Linked DNA regions of Halorarum salinum. Each later gene encodes a partner of the first gene's protein in a complex. Links are inferred from orthologs where the notes say so. Each region holds a gene or a part of one and is shown on either strand. Other genes may lie near its edges.

Region 1 (7,245 bases):
CGCGACGGCCGTCGCCTCCGGCAGGCCGTCGAGCCAGTCGAGCGCGTCCGCGTCGAGCACGCGGTTCGCGTACTCGACGCCGGCCCGCCCCATCGCGTTGAATCCCGGGGCCGACCCGACGACGGCGGCCCGGTCGTGGTTCCCCTGCACGGTCGGGACCCCGCGCTCGCGGAGTTCCGCGACGCACTCGCCGGGCCAGGGGCCGTAGCCGACGACGTCGCCGGCACAGACCAGGCCGTCGACGGGCGGCAGGTCCGCGAGGACGGCGTCCAGCGCGACCCGGTTGCCGTGCACGTCCGAGATGACGCCGAGTTTCACGCACGACGGTTCGTGCAGGGAGCAGTTATTCGTTGGTCCTCGCCGATCACCCCGACTCAGTATGGGGCGGGCGTGAGCCCTCCGTTCGATCACGACGGCGACGGAGAGGGAATCGGGTACCCCGTCCCGAGCAACGAGTTGCCGTACTCTCCGACGGCGGTTCGAGTCATTACGGGAACAGTTCACGCCGTTCATGTGATAATTCCGATACCAACCGCACGAATTAATCGTGTAGAGCCCCGTGATTCGAGCATGGGAATCGGTCCTCTGTTCGAGGACGAATCCTCCCTGCTCGTGGCCTACTCGCTCGACGGCGACGAGTCGATGAGCGAGGCGACCGTCGAGGCGTTCATCGCGGCGAACGTCGACGTGTTCGACAGGGAGACCACGCTCCACGACTGGATCGACCCCGACGCGCTCGACCGGCTCGACTGGCGGTCGGACCGGCCCATGTACCTGCTCTTCCCCCTCTGGGACCATCTGGTCCTCGTGACGCCGGGGAAAGTGCGTATCTACACCGGCCCCTGACCCGCCACGGTCGGCCGGCTCAGCCGCTCTCCCCGTTCTCCACCGCCAGTTCCACGTTCCCCTCGCCGACGCGGACGCCCGCCGCGCAGACTGCGTGCTCGAAGTCCAGTCCGTAGGCGGTTCGCGCGGCCGCGGCCGCCGTGGTCGGTTCGAACTCGACGGGCCGGGGCTCGTCCTCCTCGTAGGTCGCGACGAGGTGGGGTTCGTCCGCCTCCCGGACGAGCAGCGCGTCCCGTCGCACGACGCCGACGTACCCCGTATCACCGTCGACGACGCCGGCGACCCGAGGGGTGTCGTAGTCGTCCTTCTCGTAGTCGAGCGCGAGCAGCGCCTCGGCGAGGGCGTCGCGGGCGGGGTAGCCGCGGTCGTACTTCTCCGCGACCGGGTCGACGTGCGAGCCGTTCCCGAGGACCGCCGCGCGGCGACCCTCCCCGCCCGCGACCCGGACGCAGTTGTACGAGACGTACGGGTTGTCCGTCGGTTCGGCGTCCGCGGTGGGGCCGACGGTGAGCGTGTTCTCGCCGCGGCGAACGATCTCGCGGTTCGGGAACGAGCGCGAGGAGACGCGGTAGGCGCCGACCGTCGGGCCGACGACGACGAAGCGGCCGATGTACATGCACGGGACTGTGCATCCTCGGCGCAAATAGGTGGCGGTGTATGCACGTTCGAACGGACGCGGCTCCGTTTCCGCCGCACACCCGGCGCTTCTCCGGGGGGAGAGACGGGTTCGGGACGAGGCCGGCGGTCGGGGACTACTCACTGCAGTCCCCGGAAAGCGATAGGGTTTAGTTTCCGAGCGTGTTTCCCACGAGTGCAGTCCCATGGGGTAGTGGCCAATCCTGTTGCCTTCTGGGGGCAACGACGAAGGTTCGAATCCTTCTGGGACTACTTCTCCGACGTTCGAACCCTTCAGCCGTGGGTTTCGAACCTTCCATCCGCGGGTGCGTCCCGGACGTGGCCGTGCTTCGGCCGGACGCTCCACCGGTTCCGCGGTTTGCGGGCGTAGAACGACGGAATACGGCAATGTAAGCCACTATCTTGATGCGTTCTCCGCCCGAAGGGTGAAGAACGCAACCATGGCCGAAACGACCACCCACAGCACCGAGATGACCCGGGAGGAGATGGCCGACTACCTGCGGTCGATCGCCGACGAACTGGGCTCGGGAAGCGGGAGCGTTCGGGTTCCGGTCGGAAACAAGGCGGTGCACCTGTCGCCCTCCGACAGCATCGAATCGGAGGCGACGGTGACCGAACGCTCCCGTCGACTCCGGAAGGACACCGAGGAGATGGTGCTCAAGTTCAAGTGGAACCCGGTCGAGGACACCGCCGAATCCGACACCGGCTCGGCGCCCGCGCGGGATGCGGAACCGGGTCGGGATTCGACGTCCAGGTCGGAAACCGACGACGTGGGCCGATGATGGCGGGTTTCAACGGGGTGGTCAACGCGCTCCTGCAGGTCGACGTCAGTTCGGAAGGGATCGTCAGCGCCGTCTTCGTCTTCCTCGTCAGCCTCATCGTCGGGGCGGCGGCGATCCACATCGGGGCACAGCTGCTGATCGACCGCGACACCGGCTTCCGTCGGGCCACCGTAACGGCCCTGATCGGGGCGATCGCGTACACCTTGGTGGGGCTGTTCCTCGGCTGGATCCCCCTCCTCGGTCCGCTTCTCATGCTCGTCGCGTGGATCGGCGTCATCAACTGGCAGTACCCCGGCGGCTGGGGGACGGCGTTCGGGATCGGGCTCGTCGCCTGGGTCGTCGCCGTTCTCATCCTCTTCGCGCTCTCCCAACTCGGCGTCGTCACGCCCGACGCGCTGGGCGTCCCGGCTACGTAGTCGCCCTCTCCCTTCCCCTCTCGAGGGTCGAACGCTCGCCGGGAGGCTCCCGGCGCCCGCCGTCCGACGGCGACCAAAAACGGTAGGGGTGGGATTCGAACCACACGGGGCCGGCGGGTTCTCACCAGCCTCCACCTCCTTCGGACGGGTGGTGCTCTTGCCAACGAGCTACCCTACCAGACTGCGTACGTACCACTCACGGGGAGACGATTAGTAACGCCCCGCATACCCCCTCCCGCGTCGTACGAACGGCCGAGTCGGTCGGCGCTCGCGTCTCACCCCCGATTTGGGTCACGCGACGCGTCCTCAGAACAGCGTGACGGCGTAGGCGAGCGACGAGAACACCATCAGCACGACGAGGACGATGGCGAGCACCTGCTGTCGATCCATGTCGACACGTTCCGCCTCATCGCCCTTTAATCGCCGTGTCCGAGGCCGTGAGTCGTCCACCGACGGCCGTCGACGGTCCCATCCTGCCGGCGTGCCGACGGTTTAGCACTGCCTAACGAGGCTTCGACCGTGGGATCGGCCGTGGACACGTCACCCGCGACGGAGCGTGACGACGACGACGACGGGTCGATCGCCAGTCCGGTTCGAGGACCGACGTTTCGACTGAAACGGTTACCGAACTCACGTATAGCCCTCTCCACAGGAAACGAGGGGGTGTGTCGGACGGACGTCCGACGCCGGACGACGGGGTTCGGATCCCCCGACGCTCGCTCCCGGGGACCGAACGAACGGGGGATCACTTCTCGACGTCCAGCAGCGCGACCCGCTCGTGAACGACGTCGGACAGCGTCCCCGCCGTCGCGGCCAGTTCCCGATCGGTCACGTCGAAGAACTCCCGGACCAGCGTCTCGTCGTAGCCGCCGAGCGTCCCGGCCGGGTCCAGCAACTCGTCGACCCGCACCGTCGCCGCGTCCTCCTCGCCGCCGACACAGACCGCGACGACCGACGCTTCGCCCTCGCTCACGCCCATCGCGAGCGCCCGGTTGATCTGCCGGCGACCGGCGGCGTAGAGCAGGATCTCGACGCCGCGGTCCCGCGCGACGTTCTCCCCGCGCTCGAACGCCCGGTCGGCCAGTTCGACGGCCCGTTCGAGGTGCTCGCGGTCGACGACGTAGCGGGCGTCGAACGCCTGGACGGTGGCGCCCGTCGCGTCGGCGATCCCGTCGAGGTCGCCGAGGAACGAATCGAGGTCGTCGATCCGGGCGACCCCCTCGACGAGGTTCACGAGAAATCACCGAACGTCGCCTGGCCGCCCTCGTCGTCCCCCTCCACGGCGGCGGTCGCGGCCGCCGAGGCGCCGGCGTCCTTGCGCACGCCGTCCATCGAGGGGTCCTTTCGGCCGACGTTCTCCAGCACTCGCTCGGCGGTCCGCCGCCGCCCCCGCAGGGCGCCGAGCACGACCGGCTTGTCCGCCTCGCGCAGGTCCGCCCTCGTCTCGATTCCCGCCTCGTGGAGCCGTCGAGCGCGCTTGCGTCCCAGGCCGCGGACGCCCGCGAGGTCCAGCAGTTCCTCCCCGACGCCGTACTCGACGCGCTTTCTGGCCTCGCGGACCGCGATGGTGGAGTCGAGGTCGAGTTCCGCCGAGAGCCGTTCGGCCGCGCCCAGCAGCCACTCGGCGGTGTCGACCTTGCCGTGGATGTCGCCCGGGCCGACGCCGTAGCGCTCGGCGATGCGGTCCTCGTCGAGTTCGGACGCCCAGTCCTCGAGCAGGCGAGCGGTCTTGAGCGCGGAGAGCCACTCCTCGAAGGCGACGTCCTCGAACTCCGAGGGCGCGTGGCCCAGGAACTCCCCCTCGCGCTCGTAGAACTCCTCCTCGTACGTCTCCCTGTCGCCCGACTTCAGGTAGAGCTGGTACATGTCGGGGGTGCGCGAGACGAGGTGGTAGAGGCCGAGCGGCGTGACCGTCCGCTCGGTCCCCCCGGCTCCCCCGGCCCTCCCGCTCCCGTCGCCCGCGTCTTCGCCGCCTCTGCCGTCCCCGCCGCCGTCCGCCCCGGACGACGCCGCGAGTTCGTTGCCCGTGACGAACCCCGTTTCCCCCGCCGTGACGCCGGCGTCGACGCCCTCCGCGTCCCGGCCGCCGGACTGGCGATCCGCGGGCGACTGCCGAAGCGACTCCGCGTCCGCCTCGGCGGCCTCCAGCCCGTCGATGATCTCGGCGGCCGACATCGGGTCGAGGTAGAGCCGCGAGACGGTGTGGCCGATGCCGGTCGCGGTCAGGCTCCCGCCCTCGCGGTCGAGGAACCCGTTGACCTCGAGATACTCCAGCACCCTGTCGGTCACCTCCGCCAGCCGGGCGTCGTCGTCGGTCTGGCTGGCGTACAGCGTCCGGTCGAGGAAGTCGAGCAGCCCCTCGCGGGACGTGGCGAACCCGGAGGCGACCGTCGCGAGCACGTGGGTGCGGAGCGCGGGTTCGGCGGCGAGCTTCGACCTGACGGCCTCGGGTTCGGCCCAGAGGTAGCGCTCGAACAGTTCGTCCATCGTGTCGCGGTCCTTCGCGAGCAGGATGGCCTCGCCGTAGGGGTCGAGCCCCGGCCGGCCCGCCCGGCCCATCATCTGGTGGACCTCCAGGGTGTCGAGCGGTTTCATGCCGCCGAACTCGCCGTCGTAGCGCTTCCAGTCGCGGACGATCACCCTGCGGGCTGGCGTGTTCACCCCGGCCGCGAGCGTCGGCGTCGCGCAGATGCACTTGACCAGCCGGTCCCGGAAGGCGTCCTCGACGAGCGACCGGTGCTCCGAGGCGAGCCCCGCGTGGTGGAACGCGGCGCCCTTCTCCACGCAGCGCGCGAGGTCCTCGCTCGTGTCGGCGTCGGAGACGTCCCGGATCTCCGCGGCGAGTTCCCGGAGGTCGTTCTTCTCGCCGGCGTCGAGCCGTCGGCTCGTCACCTCGGCCATGCGCTTGGCGGCGCCCTCGGCGTTTCGGCGGGAGTTGACGAACACGAGCGAGGAGCCGCCCTGCCCGTCGATGCGCTCGTCGAGCGCGTCGGCGACGAGCGACTCGGTCTGCTTCTCGCCGGTCCCGACGGGCACCTCGCGCTGGCTCCCGTCGTCGAAGTTGACGGCGTTGCCGTAGTGGACCCCGGTCTTCAGGTCGATCGGGCGCCAGTCGGACTGGACGAGGTCGGCATCGAGCCAGTCGGCCACCTCGTCGGCGTTGCCGACCGTCGCCGAGAGCGCGACGACCTGCAGGCCGGGGTTGACCCGGCGGAGCTTCGCCAGCGTGACCTCCAGCGTCGGTCCCCGGTGGGAGTCGTCCACGAGGTGGACCTCGTCCGAGACGACGCAGGTGAGGTCGTCGACCCACGCGGCGCCGTTGCGCACCAGCGAGTCGACCTTCTCGGAGGTGGCGACGATGACGTCGCGGGAGGCCAGCCACTCGCCGTCGGACTCGTAGTTGCCCGTCGACACGCCCACGTCGACGCCGAACTCCTCCCAGCGCTCGAACTCGGCCTTCTTCTCGGAGGCGAGCGCCCGCAGCGGGACGATGTAGAGCGCCTTCCCGCCGCGCTGGACCGCCGACAGCATCGCCAGTTCGGCGATCAACGTCTTGCCCGACGCCGTGGGGACGGAGGCGACGACGGACTCGCCGTCGGCGACGCCGGCCTCCACCGCCTCGGCCTGGGGCGGGTAGAGCTCCTCGACCCCCTCGTCCTCCAGCGCCTCGGGGACGCCCGGCGGGAGGGTCGAGAGGTCGGATGGCTTCATTGGGTGTTCTAGCGCCGTTCCGTGGTTTAAACTGTCGGACCCGGAGCGGAAGTGATTCTCGTTTGGGGTGGTTTTGTAATCTGGTTTGCTCGGTCAACAAAGCGCCTACGGGTCTTGAGACTCAGAATTCAACTGTCCAACACCTCTGCAGGTTTTAAGTAGAAATAGGGACAATTAATTACCAAATTCTGACAGAGGTGGATTTGAGTGAGCTGGGACTGTTAGCAAGGACGATATGGAATTACCTCCAATTAGGGCTGGGTTTGTCTCTCATTGCGTATCCTATTCTCCAGGTATCCAATGAGATCTTTCGAAAGATAGGCGGTGAACCGTTGCCGCAAGAGACTTTCCAGAAGCCCTTCGATACGTTCTGTAACTGCCTCTTCCATCCTATCGAACAGGGAGTAGACGACTCCGGTCAGTCGATCTGGCGGTCTGAAATGGCCCTCAAGGGAGCGGTAGCAGTCACCGTTGTTTCCTTTGCTGTGATTTTGGAAGTCGTCTCTCTCACTACTGTAGCCGGAATCTCAATTGCCGGTGCTCACTTGATAGGTTGGGAGGTTGAATTCGCCACCCTTGGCTACAAGATCGTCGCTATCGTTGTCCTGCTCATAATTGCTTTGATGGACGCGAGGTATGATCGAATTAATCAAAAAATCAAAATCTCTTGATTCACGTTCGGAATTCCCCTGAATCGCCTCACCCTTCCGTCTGCTTGGTCACCGACTTCAGTTTTTCATTGGAGTGGTACAGCACCGTAGTGCAAACCGCGAAAGCCCCCGCGGCTGTCGGCTCGGTGCGGCCGCTGCGCTCCTTGCGTTCACTCGCTCTGCTCGTTCCCGCTGCGGTGCTTG
Region 2 (7,158 bases), 310 kb from region 1 along the record:
ATGACTATTCTACTAGTAATATGGGAATGTTATGATTCCGACGACGTTCGACCGCGTTTCGTCGTCTCACACGACGGATCGACGACCGACGAGAGGGGACGGGTAGCGTTCCGGCACCCCCGCTCGAACGTCGCGGCTTCAGCGAGATTACCGCCGCGGGGGTTCGGACCTGTCCGTCACGGGACGACGACGGGGGCGGCGACGACCGCAACTAGCGCGTCACCGGTCCCGAAGCGGCGCCCGCTCGCGACGGCTACGGGTGGCGTCCACCGGATCAACCCCTCCTACTGGGACCGATATCGGTCGACTACGTGGGGTGGATGGAGCGACGGCCCGCGACGCGGTCGACGGGCCGGTTTCCGGCCGGCCGACGGCTCCGTCGGCCGTACGCCATCGTCGACGTCCCCCGTCGTCCGCCCCGGTCGCTGAGGGGCGATGGCCCGATCAGCGATCCGGTCCCGCGAACTCACTGGGGAGCAGTCCCGTCGTGGCTACTCCTCGTCGACCGAGTGATTGGCCGGGGGGGTCGTCCCTCGATCCCGTCGCTTCCCAGCAACTCGAAACGCACAGGGGCCGGCCGGATACACTTACCGGATATAGGATACTAAACCTGAATACACATATTTTAGGTAATTTCGATGCCGGCCCGGACGCCCCGTCACCCGGCAGCGAGAAGCCGCCCCGCCGTACCCCGTCTGCCCGAACGCACCTTTCACTGATCGGTGTAGTCGGGCCGCTGGGCGTACTCGATCGGGTCCCGGATCCCGGCCCGCCGGAACGCCTGGAGCCGGAACGCGCAGGCGTCACAGGTGCCGCAGGCGGGCGCCTCATCTCGGTAGCACGACCAGGTGTGTTCGAACGGGACGTCGAGTGCGGCACCCCGTTCGACGATGTCGGTCTTCGACCACTCCGCGAACGGTGCCTTGATGGCGATGGTCGTCTCCGGCTTGGTCCCGACGTCGACCATCGCCTCGAACGTCTCGAAAAACGCTGGTCGGCAGTCGGGGTAGCCCGAGAAGTCCTCCGAGTGGGCGCCCGTGAAGACGGCGTCACAGCCGTTCGCCTCGGCGTAGGAGACGGCCATCGAGAGCAGGTTCGCGTTCCGGAACGGGACGTACGAGGAGGGGATCCCGTCCGAGTCCAGGTCGGCCTCGGAGACGTCCCTCCCCTCGTCGGTGAGGCTCGATCCGCCGATCTTCGAGAGGTGGTCGGTCCGCAGGCGGAGGAAGTCGGCCGCGTCGAAGCGGTCGGCCTGCGCGCTCGCGCACTCGTGCTCTCTCGTCTCGGTCCGCTGACCGTACGAACAGTGGAGGAGGTGGAGGTCGTACCCCCGGTCCCGGGCGAGGGCCGCCGCGGTCGCGCTGTCCATCCCGCCGGACGCGAGGATCACCGCACGGCTCCCGCCCCTCGTCCCATCCCCGCTCCCCGCTCGATCCGTGCATCCCCGGCGCGTCGATCCGTCGCGCGTGTCGTGTGTGTCGGGCGTTTCGTCGCTCATGTCAGGTTCCGGGTGCGTCGTTCCAGAGGTCGACGTGCAGCCGTGGTGTGTAACGGTAGCCGCGTTCCAACGCCAGTTCGGCCACCTCGGCCCGTCCCTCGTCCAGCGCGTCTCGCGTCGTGCCCTCCGGCATCAGGAGAACGTCCGAGTCGGGGACCGTCGCGGCAGCCTCGGCCCGGACGCGGTCGACGACCCGCTCGATCTCCGGCAGGTCCTCGGCGCCCGTCACGACGAACTTGAGCTGGCACTCGTAGGCGTCGACCAGGCTGGACAGCGTGTCGACGTCGATCCGCGCCGCCTCGTGCCGGTCGGCCCACTCCCCGTCGCCCTTCGGATCCGTCTCGGGCGTCGGCGTGCTCGAGGATAGCTTCGGGCTGACGCTCGCCAGATCGATGGGGGCGTCCCGGAACATCGTGCCGTTCGTCTCGACGGTCGTGTGGTATCCCAGGTCGTCCAGCCGCTCGAGCAGCGGAACCGACGCCTCGTGCACGAGCGGCTCCCCGCCCGTGAGGACGACGTGGTCCGCGTCCCCGTACGACTCGACCTCCCCGACGATTTCCTCGAGCGTCATCCGCGCGTGCGTCGGCTCCCACGAGGTGTGATACGAGTCGCAGAACCAGCACCGCAGGTTACAGCCGCTCGTCCGGACGAACACGGAGGGGACGCCGGCGAGTCGCCCCTCGCCCTGGATCGAGTGGAACAGCTCGTTGATCGGGAGTCCGGTCGTCCCGGAGTCCCCCGTCCGGTCGGACGCCCGCACCGCCTCGGAGTCAGCGTTCGCCGGCATCCTCACTCCAGCGTCCCCCCGCCGCACAGTTCGTCGGTCTCGCGGACGTCGACGGCGAGAGCCGACACCGTCTCCGGCAGCACCTCGACGAGCCGGTCCTCGAGGCGAACGCTCATCACCTCGGCGGTGGGCGGCGCGTCGAGCACCACGAGCGCGTCCCCGTCCCCGGTGGCCTCGAAGGCCCCGATCAGCGGGTCCCCCTCCTCGACGAGGAACCGATGGTCCCACTCCCTGACCACGTCCGTGACGTCGCCCTTGTCCGCGATCCACCCCTCCCCGGTGAGTTCGCCGCGAAGTCGGACCTCGATCTCGTAGTTGTGTCCGTGTGGCCTGCGACACTTCCCGTCGTGGTGGAGGAGGCGGTGCCCGGCGGAGATCCGTATCGGCCTGTCCCTGCCGACGTGGAGAACTCGATCGTCCGAGCGGAGGCCGTCGGTGTTCCCACCCGCGTACCCCGAGAGTCTACTAGTCACACCGTGATATTATCGAACGGTGACTTAGGCGCACTGGTCGGACGGTCCCCGGCTCGTTCGCCCGCGAGAACGGAGCGCGGCCGGCCGACGAACGAACGGAACGCTCGTCGAACGAGGGTTCTTGTCCGAAAACGGAACCACTCGCCCCGTGACCTGACAGCCGCCGTCGAGGGGTCAGCGGTCGCGCGGTCCCCCCTCGACGCGCCGCCCGGACCGCCCGTTCGCCCTACTGGTAGCGGCCGCGCCCCTCGATGCCGCGGAGTCGCTCCAGCACCGTCTCCTCCCCCACCGCCGCGTACCCCCCCTCGAACGCCGCGACGAGCGCCTCGGGCTCCGCCGCCGTTCCCTCCAGCGACTGCTCGAACACGTGGAGGTCCATCGCGTGGTCCTCGACGTGGCCAGACCCGTAGCCGAGTCCGAAGTCGACGAGGAAGACACGGTCGCCGTCGATCCGGACGTTCCGCGTCGTGGGGTCGCCGTGCACCACGTCGGCCGCGTGCAACCGCGCGAGATACCCGCCCACCGTCCGGACGTGCTCGTCGGTGAGCGCCGCCGCGAGGTCCCGCTCCCCCACGCGCTGCATTCGGATCGTCGCCTCCGTCACGTCCACGTCCCACACGAGCGGCGTCGGAACCCCCTGCTTCCGGGCGTCCGCGAGCAAACGCGCCTCCGTGACGGTCCGATCGCGCCGCAGCGACGCGTCCAGCTCCGGGTGGCGATACCCCTTCGGGAGGCGCCGCTTCGTCACCGCCTCGCCCGAGATCTCGACGACCGCCTCCGCGCCGCGGAGATCGGCGTCGTCGCCCGCGTCGCCGGTCCCGCCGCCGTCCGCGGTCGAGCCACTGACCGGACCCACGCTCCGCGACACCGACTCCCCGTCGTCGCGCCAGGTCACCGGCACCTCGTCGGGTCGGAAGTCGGGGTCGATCGCCGACTCGGCCACGGCCACGACGTCTCCGGCCGCGGCCATCTTCGCGCCGAGCACGGCGATCATCCCGGCGTTGTCCCGCAGGAACCGCGGTTCCGGCGCGTAAAACTCCGCGCCGCGGGCGGCACACATCTCCCCGAGCATCCCGCGGAGGCGGTCGTTCTGCCCGACGCCGCCGCCCAGCACCAGTTCGTCGGTGCCGGTGAGCGACAGCGCCCGCTCGGCCACCTCCGTGAGCATCGCGAACGTGTGCTCCTGCAAGGAGTTGCAGACGTCCTCGACGGGGACGCCGTCGTCGTAGGCCGCCTTCGCGGCGCTCATGATGCCCGAGAAGGAGAAGTCCATCCCCTTCACGACGTACGGGAGTTCGACGTAGTCGCCGCCCTCGGCGTGGGCCTCGATCTTGGGCCCCCCGGGGTGGCTCCACCCGACGTGTCGCGTGAACTTGTCGAGCGCGTTGCCGACGCCGGTGTCCATCGTCTCGCCGAGCACCCGGTACCGACCGTCCCGGTAGCCGAGCAGGTGGGCGTTCGCGCCCGAGGCGTTCAGACAGACCGGCGAGTCGAAGCCGGACAGGTGGCGCCCGATCTCGAGGTGGGCCACCATGTGGTTCACGCCGACGAGGGGCACCTCGAGGGTTCTCGAGAGCGCCCGCGCCGCGGTGCCGACGATGCGGAGGCAGGGGCCGAGCCCCGGTCCGCGGGAGAACGCGACCGCGTCGATCGGGTCGGGGCCGTACTCCTCGCGTGCGCGGGCCAGCGTCCGCGCTATCACCTGCGGGATCGCCTCGCCCATGTGTTCGGCGGCCTCCCGCGGATGAATGCCGCCGCTATCGGGTTCGTACGCGTCGGACTCGACGAAAACGTCGCCCCCGGCGTCGTCGAAGACGGCGGCGCTCGCACACCACGCCGTCCCCTCGATGCCGAGGACGCGCATTCCGTGGCGGGTCGCTTACGCCTCTTCGGCCTCGGCGTCCTCGTCGGCGCCGATGGCGTTACGGTCGAGCATGTAGTCCTGTTCGACGTCCTCGGCGTCCTCGGCCGTCTCGTACACCTTCGCGTAGCCGACCGTCCTGCGCATGCCGAACTTCGTGTTCAGTTCGTGGACGACGACCTCGGCGGCGTCCTTGTCGAGTTTCGCCGCCAGCGAGTCGCGCACCTGCAGGCGCGCGGGGGTGGCGTCCTCGTGAACGATCTCGAAGCGGACGTCAGTGCGGTGCAGCATGGGGTTCTCCTCCTCGGAGATGATGTCGATATCCATGGTTCAGTTGCCGGAACATCCGCTCGTTGGTGGGAAAAGGATTTCGAAGCGGACGGAGCCGTCGCCGGCGGCGGGGACAACGCTTTGCGCCGCGCCGTCGAACGACCGCCCATGAACGGCCCGTTCACTTACACGGCGGGAATGGACGAGGCGGAGGTCGAGGCCGCACTCGGCGACGCCGGTACCGCGGTGCTCGCGCTCGCCGACGGGGACCGTGCCTACGCCGTCCCGGTCTCCTACGCCCGGGCGGACGGCGACCTCGTCGTCAGGCTCACCGACGACGGCGACGCGACCAAACTGGCCTTCCTCGACGCCACCGAGGAGGTCGTCGTCCTCGTCTACGACGACGACCCGAAGGAGGGCTGGTCCGTCCAGATCCGGGGTCGGCTCGTCCGCCTCGAGGAGTCGGCGGCCCGGCGGGTCCGTGACCGGTTCGACCCGTTCCGGGTGTTCGACGAGGACCTCGTCGACCTCGACGTCCGGCTCTACCGGGTCGATCCGACCGCCAGGGCCGGTCGACGGGTGGCGCGATAGCCCTCCCGTAGGGAGCAGTTCGTGGATGCCGTTCACGAGTGACAGTTCGCGGGTAGCGGTCCGAGCGGTGCGGCCCCGATGGCCGGGCGTCGGGGGCTATCGTTGCTCCAGCCGGTCGAACGCCGCCTCCACGTCGCCGTCCATGCGCCCGACGAGGTCACGGGCCTCGGCTCTCGTCTCCGGGGTAACCGGAACGAGCACCATCCCCTCGTCCGGCTGGCCGTAGACGACGCTCGCGCCATCCGGCGCGGCGACGATGGCCGGGAGCGTCGCGAGGTCCTCCTCGCCGGTCACGTGGATCACGACGTTCTCGTCCCGGTCGATGGCCTCTCGGAGCGCGTCGAGCATGTCGGCCGAGAGCGTCGCCGGCGGGTTCTCGACCTCGATGCGGGGGTTCCCGCCGGCGAGCACCGCGGCGATCTCCTCGCTCACGGCCTCCCGCTTCGTCCTCCCGTCGAGGACCGAGACGTCCGGGTCGCGGCCGGCGACCCGGAGGTGGTAGGTGACGACGTCGCCGACCGCGACGATCGGGTCGCCGGCGTCCGCGAGCAGCGCGTCCGTCTCGACGTACACCGGGCCGAGCGGCTCCTTGAACGCGCCGCGGAGGGTCTCGGGCAGGCGGAGCATCCGGTCAGCGGACCTTCAGCGCGTAGCTGCCCGCCTTGGTCACGTTCATCTCGGGGGCGATCTCGGACTGCTCGGGATGGGTGATGATGATGTAGCCGGCCCAGTCCTCCGTGAGCGAGGAGGAGCCACAGTTGTCGCAGGTCTGGCTGTCGGGGTCGTTCACGTAGTGGCACTCGCGGCACGCGAGCCGGTCCTCGGCCATCTAGCTCCCCTCCGCGGTCGCCTCGTCGCCCTCGTCGCGCTTCGCCGCCTCGTCCTCGAGCCAGCCGTGCTTGCCGAGGCCGGGCTGTTTCGCGGTGAGCCCGATCTTCGAGTCGCGGGGGTTCCGCTCGTCGATGCTCTTGGTCACGACGCGCACGCGGACGGCGTCCTCGACGCCGAGGGTCTGGTTCGACTCCGTCGACGCGAGCTGTTGGTTCTCGCCGTCGTAGGCGAGATATTCGTCCGATATCTGGGAGACGTGGAGCAGCCCGTCCACGGGGCCGATGCCGACGAAGGCGCCGAACTCGACGACCTCCACCACGTTCCCGTCGACGACCTCCTGCATGTCGGGATCGAAGGTGATGGCGTCGAACTCGGCCTCGTAGTACACGCCGGGTCGGTTCGGCAGCACCGCGCCCTCGCCGATGTCGTGTACCGCGACGACGCTGACGACGCTGCCGACGTCCTCGTCCATGCGGCCTTCCAGCTTGTCCTGCAGGAGCTTTCGCACCCTGTCGTTCGTCACGTCGGCCAGGTGCTCGGGTGGCACCTCGACCGTGTCCTTGAGTCGTACCCGTTTGTACATGTTATCGCTCTGTTACCGCCAGTGTGTTCGCGCCCCTTAAACAGATTACGCGAACGCCCCGTTCGGCGAGGCGCTCGCGCAAGGGAGCGTCGTTCGTGACCACGTAGCCGTCGAACTCGCGTCGGGCGAGTTCGACGACGGCGTCGTCGGCGTACCGTTCGTGCGTCTCGACCACCCGACAGCGCTCCGCGAGGTCGCGGCCGACCGACGCCGCCGTCGCCTCCTCGCCCGCACCCTCGGACAGGTTCTCCAATTCCGCGACGA

Evidence for each region. Proteins that work in one complex are often made in the same cells at the same time.
Region 2: the proteins of cgi121 (region 1) and HUG12_RS05245 are in contact, whole or in part, in a crystal structure (PDB 3ENH), measured with the Methanocaldococcus jannaschii proteins. The link is inferred for Halorarum salinum from one-to-one orthologs.

Annotation. Positions count from the first base shown.
Region 1 is NZ_CP058579.1:800,224-807,468, forward strand. What follows is about bases 2,171-5,169. They hold cgi121 (KEOPS complex subunit Cgi121), read right to left. Parts: upstream 3,915-5,169; coding sequence 3,426-3,914; downstream 2,171-3,425. Other genes in these bases: HUG12_RS03830 (amphi-Trp domain-containing protein), read left to right, coding at 2,171-2,264; HUG12_RS03835 (hypothetical protein), read left to right, coding at 2,264-2,680; HUG12_RS03845 (hypothetical protein), read right to left, coding at 2,987-3,130; HUG12_RS03855 (ATP-dependent DNA helicase), read right to left, coding at 3,911-5,169. Outside these bases: HUG12_RS03810 (metallophosphoesterase family protein), read right to left, coding at 1-318; HUG12_RS03815 (HalOD1 output domain-containing protein), read left to right, coding at 571-846; HUG12_RS03820 (IMP cyclohydrolase), read right to left, coding at 866-1,462; more of HUG12_RS03830, read left to right, coding at 1,923-2,170; more of HUG12_RS03855, read right to left, coding at 5,170-6,391; HUG12_RS03860 (hypothetical protein), read left to right, coding at 6,595-7,062. UniProt on the Methanocaldococcus jannaschii protein: Component of the KEOPS complex that is probably involved in the transfer of the threonylcarbamoyl moiety of threonylcarbamoyl-AMP (TC-AMP) to the N6 group of A37, a step in the formation of a threonylcarbamoyl group on adenosine at position 37 (t(6)A37) in tRNAs that read codons beginning with adenine.
Region 2 is NZ_CP058579.1:1,108,415-1,115,572, forward strand. What follows is about bases 2,304-5,215. They hold HUG12_RS05245 (bifunctional N(6)-L-threonylcarbamoyladenine synthase/serine/threonine protein kinase), read right to left. Parts: upstream 4,623-5,215; coding sequence 2,985-4,622; downstream 2,304-2,984. Other genes in these bases: HUG12_RS05240 (6-pyruvoyl trahydropterin synthase family protein), read right to left, coding at 2,304-2,758; HUG12_RS05250 (30S ribosomal protein S24e), read right to left, coding at 4,638-4,946; HUG12_RS05255 (pyridoxamine 5'-phosphate oxidase family protein), read left to right, coding at 5,058-5,215. Outside these bases: 7-cyano-7-deazaguanine synthase QueC, read right to left, coding at 713-1,369; HUG12_RS05235 (7-carboxy-7-deazaguanine synthase QueE), read right to left, coding at 1,500-2,285; more of HUG12_RS05240, read right to left, coding at 2,288-2,303; more of HUG12_RS05255, read left to right, coding at 5,216-5,480; HUG12_RS05260 (GTP-dependent dephospho-CoA kinase family protein), read right to left, coding at 5,577-6,107; transcription elongation factor subunit Spt4, read right to left, coding at 6,112-6,309; HUG12_RS05270 (DNA-directed RNA polymerase), read right to left, coding at 6,310-6,894; HUG12_RS05275 (PIN domain-containing protein), read right to left, coding at 6,896-7,158. UniProt on the Methanocaldococcus jannaschii protein: Required for the formation of a threonylcarbamoyl group on adenosine at position 37 (t(6)A37) in tRNAs that read codons beginning with adenine.